2 regions of the Pseudoalteromonas sp. SCSIO 43210 genome follow, and region 1 is predicted to be linked to the other one. Evidence: predicted binding sites of a transcription regulator. Region 1 holds the regulator's gene; the other holds the start of a gene.

Region 1 (4,192 bases):
TACGGTCGAATTATCGGTTGTGGAGTAAAGCAGGTTAAAGATGCTAATGAATTAGCTGAAGTTTTATACCATTTACGAAATAAACGTCTAGTATTAATTGATACAGCAGGTATGAGTCAACGAGACTTACGTTTAACAGAGCAATTGAATACGCTTATGCGCAATCAACGTGTTGATATTCGTAGTTATTTAGTATTAAGTGCAACAGCGCAAATAAATGTCTTGCAAGAAACAGTACGACACTTCAAAAAAGTGCAGTTAAGTGGTTGTATTTTCACCAAGTTGGATGAATCTTTAAGTTTAGGTGAGATTATTAGTATTGCGATTCAAAATCGCCTTCCAATAGGGTATCTTACTAATGGTCAACGAGTTCCAGAAGACATTCGTGTTGCAAATGCAGAAAAACTAGTAAAAAAAGCTGAGCAATTGTATTTGAAAAGAATAAAAGCACAACATTCACGACACCAAGCAGTGGCGTCGAGCACAGTAGGGATGTATGATTAACACAGTATTAGATCAAGCAAGCGGCCTGCGCAAAATGAGTCAAAACAATAACAACGGCGTAAAAGTTATCGCTGTTACTGGTGGCAAGGGTGGTGTAGGTAAAACAAATGTTTCACTTAACACGGCAATAGCATTAGGCCAGCAAGGTAATCGAGTTTTAGTACTTGATGCCGACTTAGGTCTAGCGAACTGTGATGTGATGCTCGGATTACGGGTTGAACGTAATTTATCACATGTACTTTCTGGTGAGTGTGAACTCGATGAGATTTTAGTTGAAGGTCCTGCAGGAATTAAAATTGTACCAGCGACCTCTGGTTCTCAGAGTATGGTGGAATTATCACCGTCTGAACATGCAGGCCTTATACGCGCTTTTAGCGAATTAAATACCGAATTTGATATCTTAATTGTAGATACCGCTGCGGGTATTTCAGATATGGTACTGAGTTTTTCTCGTGCTGCTCAAGATGTAATGGTTGTAGTGTGCGACGAACCGACTTCAATCACAGATGCTTATGCACTTATTAAAGTGTTAAGTCGTGAGCATGGGGTGTATAAATTCAAAATTGTAGCTAATATGGTTCGTAGTATGCGTGAAGGTCATGAGTTATTTGCAAAACTTTCAAAAGTAACGGACCGATTTTTAGATGTGTCAATGGAGTTGGTTGCAACAATCCCCTATGACGAAAATATGCGTAAGGCAACTCGCCGTCAAAAAGTGATTGTAGAACTTTTTCCTAGTTCTCCTGCTTCAGTTGCCTTTAAAGCACTGGCGACAAGAGCAGTGAAATGGCCTATACCTAACCAACCTTCAGGACATTTAGAGTTTTTTATAGAGAAGCTAGTTAACGGCTAATTATGACAACATTGGTAAATAGAGCTATGGGATATCAATCAACACAAAATTTAAATGTGATTGTTGAAAAACATGCATCGCTAGTCAAAAAAGTGGCATGTCATTTAATTGCTCGTTTGCCTCCAAGTGTCCAACTCGATGACCTAATTCAGTCGGGTATGATAGGCCTAATTGAAGCATCAAAAAACTTTGATGCAACCAAAGGCGCAAGTTTTGAAACGTTCGCGGGAATACGAATTCGCGGTGCCATGCTTGATGAAATGCGCCGTGGTGACTGGGCTCCTCGGTCGGTTCATAGAAAAAGCCGTCTTGTAGCCGAGACGATTGCTGGATTAGAAAGTAGCTTAAATCGTGAACCAACCGATATAGAAGTTGCTGAAAAACTTGAAATTTCGTTAAATGAGTACCATCATATTTTAAACGATGTAAACACAAGTAAAGTGTTAGGCATCGAAGACCTCGGGGTCGATGAAGATGTTATTACCACGGCGGGCCAAGATTTAACGCTAGACAAACCGTTTAATAACGTTAAAAATGAACGATTTAATGAATCATTATTAAATGCTATCAAGTCATTACCAGAGCGAGACGCAATGGTACTTTCTTTATACTATAACGATGAAATGAATTTAAAAGAAATTGGACATATACTCGATGTAAGTGAATCGCGTGTAAGTCAGATACATGGTCAGGCGATGATTAAGCTAAAAGCAAAAATCAATGACTGGATAAACTAGTAGTAAGTAAATACAGGTTAAGACCTCACTGGAGGATGTTTTGGATAAAAACATGAAAATTCTTGTTGTTGATGATTTTTCGACAATGAGACGTATTATTAAAAATCTATTGCGCGACTTAGGCTTTACCAACGTCCAAGAAGCGGATGACGGCTCTACAGCCTTACCCATGCTACAAAATCAAGTTTTTGATTTTGTGGTAACAGATTGGAACATGCCAGGAATGCAAGGTATTGATCTTTTGAGAGCGATAAGGGCTGACGATAAATTAAAACACCTTCCTGTTTTAATGGTGACAGCTGAAGCTAAAAAAGAACAAATAATAGCAGCGGCTCAAGCTGGTGTTAATGGCTATATTGTAAAACCATTTACAGCTGGCACATTAAAAACTAAATTAGAAAAAGTGTTCGAACGCTTAGGTTAATAATAGGGGAAAGGCTTATGCCAGCACCTGCTGCGCCTCGGATAACGTTAGAACAAGCTCGTCAGCTCGTCATTTTTTTAGAAAATGGCGAACATGATAAAGCTGATCAACTAATTTTAGATACTGCATCTAAAGAGCAGTCGGAAATATTTGACGAAGTGGGAAAGTTGACGCGTCAACTACATGAAGCTTTAAAAGGCTTTGAGCTAGACACGCGCCTAACAGATCTCACTAACGACGCTATACCTGATGCTAAAAAACGGCTTAATTATGTCATTGAGATGACAGAAAATGCTGCAAATAAAACCATGGATGCGGTTGAGGCGAGTTTACCGATAGCACAACAGTTAGCGGATGAAATATCCCATATCAAACCGACATGGGACCGTCTAATGAGTCGTGAAATTGAACTCGGTGAATTTAAAGTACTGTGCCACAGCATTGATAAATTCATGAGCAGTTCTCATCATAAAACTGATGAGTTACAAAGCTTCATGACTAACATATTAATGGCCCAAGATTATCAAGATTTGACAGGTCAAGTAATTCGCCGAATTATAGAGCTTGTTAGGGAAGTTGAAGAAAGCTTACTTCATCTTTTAACTGCTTTTTCTGAACAAGATATCAGTAAAGCAGTCACCCTAAAACCACAAAAAATAGATGACCCAGTTGACCCAGAAACATTAGCAGGTCCTGAAGGGCCTATTATTGATAAAGAATCACGTAATGATGTTGTGTCTGATCAAGATGAAGTCGATGATCTTTTATCAAGTTTGGGCTTCTAAGAGGAGAGTAACTGCATGTTTGAAGTCGATGAAGATATTTTACAAGACTTTCTTGTAGAAGCAGGAGAAATCCTTGAGCTTTTATCTGAACAGTTAGTTGAACTGGAAAACAATCCAGAAGATACCGAGTTGCTAAATGCTATATTTAGAGGCTTTCATACCGTAAAAGGCGGTGCTGGATTCTTAGCTATGACTGAGCTTGTTGACGCATGTCACGGCGCAGAAAATGTATTCGACTTGTTAAGGCAGGGCGTTCGTTCTGTTAATTCTGAGCTAATGGATGTTATCTTACAAGCACTTGATACTATCAATGAAATGTTTGCGACGATTCAAAATCGTGATAAACCAGAACCTGCGGATCCTCAACTACTTGAAGTTTTACATAAGTTAGGTCTCCCCCCACAGAAGACGAGTTATCAGGTACTTCTCCTGAAGTTGTTGTAGAACAGCCTCAAGAAGCCGCTGAAGCACAAACTCCCAGTACTGATGGTGCGGACCCTTTTGCTTTTGATGAGCTGTTTAGTGGCCCAACTTCATCTGAAACTGACTCTCAAATTGATGAAATTACAGAGGATGAGTTTGAAAACCTACTTGATGAATTACATGGTACAAGCCAAGAATCGGCAGTAAAAGCCCCCACAAATAGTCATGATTTGAATGGTGATATTACAGACGATGAGTTTGATAATTTACTAGACGAGCTTCATGGTGTTGGCAGTTTCGGCTCTGTTGCAGCGCAAGAAAGTAATGTTACACCTGATGTACAAAAGCCATCGCCTTCGACTAACAATACAGATTCATCGAACGATGATATCAGTGATGATGAATTTGAATCACTGTTAGATGAACTTCATGGTAAGGGAACTGCACCTAAATCTTTAGAAAGCAC
Region 2 (4,192 bases), 720 kb from region 1:
TGATTTGAGCGTGTTAATTCTGCGGCAGGCTTTATTGCTGGCACAACACCTACTATAGGAATATCTGTCACTTGGCGAACAGCACTAAGTGCAGATGTAGAAGCCGTATTACACGCTATTACGATTAAATCAACGTCAAGCGTGTTGGCTTTGATGAAATGAATAAGTGAGCACAATCGGTTGATTATTGTTTGTTGGGATTGAGCACCATAAGGTAGGAATGCATTATCCATAAAATAGCTGTACTGAGCATTGGGGATACTTTGCTTGATATGTTCAAGTACGGTAGTTCCACCAATACCTGAATCAAAGACCATTATATGCGCTGACAAACTACCGTTCCCACTTTACTTTAAGAACGGCAGTTTGCCATGAGGTATTTATAAAAGAAAGTAGTTTAGCTTTGTGTGGTTTCTAAATCGGCAAGATCATCGGCCGCTGAATTTAATTGATTAAGGTTTTCGAACATAGACTTTGTGTAATCTACTAACTTATCTATTTGTTCCTGATCTTGATTTAACCATTGTAGAATGCCAGCTAGTTGATTTTGTAATCCAAGTTCACCCGCTTTTTCAAAAGCACTTTTAAGGTCGTCATTAAAAGGGGCTAAACCCTCTGCTACTTGTTTTTCTGGTGCTGGTTTATATTCTTCGTAGCTTTTAACTGTGGCTATTGTTTTTGTTTGGCGTAAATCCATAGAAAAAGCCACCAGCTGATCGCTGTCTAAACTCAGCTCTTGTGCTTGTTCAAATGCTTCATCTAAATCACCACCAAAAAAGGTTTTACTTAAATCTTGTAAGTCTTCCATCATCGCATTAATCGCTTCTTGCTCTTGCTCATTTAAGTCACCATTAACCGACATCGAAAATGATACCTGTCGAGATTGCGATGATGAGCTTGCAAACGATTCACTATCACTGTTTCTCTGATAGCCACTCGCCGATTGAGATTCAAATGCATCCGCAAAGCTAATACTTACCTCATCGCCTTCTGCGGTAGTGAATTTATACTCTGCATTGCTAGTCATACTGACATATTGAGCCTGACTTATATTTACGCTGGCAGGTTGTGGATTAAATAGCGACTCTTCAAATTTATCAAGCCCATTGTAAATTCCCTCTTTGGACTTATTGATGCCCTCTTCCATTTCGTCATTAAATACACCTGTTCCTTTAAGTTCATCAACAGCGTCGTCAATCCCTATTTGAACTCCTTTGCGCGCATCGCCTAACATGTCTTTAAGCTTTTCATCATTAGCGCCATTAGCTTTTGCTTTATTTACAGCGCCGCTGACAAAATCGAGTACGTTTTTTACGATTTCATCAAAATCAAATAGTGGTTTGTCTGCTTTTTTTTCTGCGATAGGCAATCCAAGCTGCTCAGCCATTTTATCGCCAAGCACTTTTGCAGCTAATTCTTTACCACGTTGCTGGTAACTATCTTGGGGAGATTGAATAGTAGGTTGCTGTATATCTGCTTTATTATTGAATTTATTAATGTTGTTGTTTGGCGTGAAGCCATAGTTACCTATTTTCATGTTACATCTCCTAAGCGTGCGTAATTTATTATCGGCTATAACAATAAAAACTAAAGTACAATGTGCAATAAAACAGCATAAATGCTAGCCAAAACTAGACAAATACGCAGCGCTCCCTACAATAGCGCCGATAAACAGATCTTAGATAAGGTAGTAGCGTTAATGGCAGTTATTAAAATAGATACCACACAGTACCAAGCGCAGTTAAGTGAAAAAGAGCAGCGTATTAGTGCGCAGTTTCAACGTTTTGGTGTGGAGCAACTAGAAGTATTTAGCTCAGAGCCAACTAACTACCGCCAACGTGCTGAATTTAGAGTATGGCACGACGGTGACGATCTGTTTCACATTATGTTTGATCAACAAACAAAAGAAAAAATCCGTGTTGATACATTTGATCCAGCAGCACCTTTAGTAGGTGAAATAATGCAGGTGATGATTGAAAGCCTCAAGCCTTGTGAAATATTACGCCGTAAGTTATTTCAAATCGATTACCTATCAACGCTAAGCGGTGAAATTTTAGTAAGCTTGCTTTATCACAAACCACTGGATGATGAATGGTTAAGTGAAATTAAAGCACTTAAAGAAAAGCTTAGCAGTAAATACAAAATTGACTTTATAGGCCGTGCTCGCAAACAAAAAGAAGTACTAGGTGATGACTTTGTAACTGAACGTTTAACAGTTAATGGTCAAGAGCTTATATATCAACAAGTAGAAAATAGCTTTACTCAGCCTAATGCAAAAGTAAATATTAATATGCTGGAGTGGGCGCAAGATTTATGTAAACCACTTAAAAATGATTTATTAGAACTGTATTGCGGTAACGGTAACTTTTCAATTGCGTTAGCGGGCTGTTTTAATAAAGTATTAGCAACAGAAATATCAAAATCATCTGTTCATTCTGCTCAATACAATATTGCTAAAAATAACGTAGAGAACTTAGATATTATTCGTATGTCGAGTGAAGAGTTTACTCAAGCAATGAATGGCGAGCGTACTTTCTCTCGTTTAGATGGTATTGACCTTAAAAGCTATGACTGCCAAACCATATTAGTTGATCCACCGCGCGCGGGCATGGATGAATTAACATGTGACTTAGTGGCTAACTACGAAAGCATAATTTATATATCGTGTAACCCTGAAACCCTTGAGCGTGACCTTGATCACTTAACACGTACGCACAACGTTAAGCGCTTTGCTATATTTGATCAGTTCCCATATACACATCACATTGAGTCGGGCGTTTTCTTACAACGCAAATAACCAGCCAAAATTAAAGTGCCAGTACTTTTATAAGTGCTGGTATTTGCTCTTCACTAAATACTTGAATACCATTTTTTATTAATAATGCTGTAGTTAAACCTAGACCTTCGATTTTTACTCCGCGATGCTTTCCATCATATATTGTATTTCGTCCGCAAGAAGGGCTCGATTCTTTAAGTAGAGCCAAACGCACTTGATTCTTTTTACAGAGTTCTAGCGCTATATTAGCTCCAGTTTGAAACTGCTCTGTTACATCTTCTCCTAAATTAGTAACTACACTCCCCTGTATTATTTCAGCAGGAGATCTAGGAGTAGGAAGCCCACCAGCGACCTCAGGACAAAACACAATTAATCTATTTTGTTTTTGCCACAAATTAAGCTGTGGATGCAAAATTGCGTGTCCTCTACCATCGTAGCGAACAGGCTGCCCTAGCAAACAACTCGATACTAATATTTTTTCCATCGCTATATCCTTATAAAGCAAAAAAGCTCCTTAAGGAGCTTTTCTTATTTTGGTTAAATTTATTTATTAGCTAAGTAATTAATTAATTTTCCAATATCTTCTGGTTCAGTAATACCCGACTCACGACCTAGGTTTAATTTGTACTTACCATTTACAATAAAGGTAGGTACGCCACGTAGTGCGCCTTTTTCTTTAAAGTAGTCTTGATCGCGTTTCATTTTAGAGCTCAGCGTACGTACCGAGAAGCTTTTAAACAGCTTATCAAACTTATCACCATCAACGCCCTGCGCTACAAATATATCTTTTACATCTGCAAGCTCATTAAATTTAGCGCGCTTTGTATGGATATGATTAAAGATTGCAGAAATAATCTGATCTTTCTGTGGGAGTACTTCAGCTGTCGCAAGTGCTTGGCTCATCATCTGTTGGTTTTCTGGATCACGTACACCTACAAAATCAACATGACTCTTTTTAAATTTAACGTTTTTATCAAGCTTAGGCTTAAACTCACCAATTAGTGCCTCCATGTTATTACATGCAGGGCAGTAAAATGAGAAAAACTCTTTAACTTCTGGCTTTTTAGTTGCACGCTCAGAAACAACGTCGTAATGCACGCCTTCTTCATACGTTGCTGCAAAGCTTGCTGCCGCCATAGGAAGTAATACCGCAAGCAAACCTGCTTTAACTAATTTAATCATTATTATGCTCCGAAATTATAAGGCTAATAAAAACGCAACTAGTTCATCAAACTGTTGTTGGCTTTTAATTGTATTAATATTAATTTTATATTTATCGTTAACAATAAAAGTAGGTACACCTGTAAGTGCGCCTAATTTTGAATATTTGTTTTGATTATCTTGTAATGCACGCTCAGCTGAAATAATAGGCATGCTTGCCATATCTTTATCAAACGTTTCGCTATCAATGCCATT

What was found. The regulator FliA, encoded in region 1, starts transcription of late flagellar genes. The targets are predictions, from matches to a motif close to CTAAAGNTNNNNNNNNNNNNGCCGATA.
Region 2: LOS73_RS19770 (DUF5610 domain-containing protein) is a predicted target of FliA. The motif match lies at 1,567-1,593, and genes of this name have one in related genera.

What each region holds. Positions count from the first base shown of each region.
Region 1 covers NZ_CP087225.1:3,842,327-3,846,518, reverse strand. The annotation lists gene flhF (flagellar biosynthesis protein FlhF) at 1-504, shown strand, start outside; gene LOS73_RS16755 (MinD/ParA family ATP-binding protein) at 497-1,357, shown strand; gene LOS73_RS16750 (RNA polymerase sigma factor FliA) at 1,384-2,094, shown strand; gene cheY (chemotaxis response regulator CheY) at 2,135-2,518, shown strand; gene LOS73_RS16740 (protein phosphatase CheZ) at 2,536-3,303, shown strand; gene LOS73_RS16735 (Hpt domain-containing protein) at 3,319-3,747, shown strand; gene LOS73_RS16730 (chemotaxis protein CheA) at 3,957-4,192, shown strand, end outside.
Region 2 covers NZ_CP087225.1:4,557,833-4,562,024, forward strand. The annotation lists gene murI (glutamate racemase) at 1-332, opposite strand, end outside; gene LOS73_RS19770 (DUF5610 domain-containing protein) at 398-1,537, opposite strand; gene trmA (tRNA (uridine(54)-C5)-methyltransferase TrmA) at 1,700-2,797, shown strand; gene LOS73_RS19780 (2-thiouracil desulfurase family protein) at 2,808-3,260, opposite strand; gene LOS73_RS19785 (thiol:disulfide interchange protein DsbA/DsbL) at 3,320-3,958, opposite strand; gene LOS73_RS19790 (thiol:disulfide interchange protein DsbA/DsbL) at 3,974-4,192, opposite strand, start outside.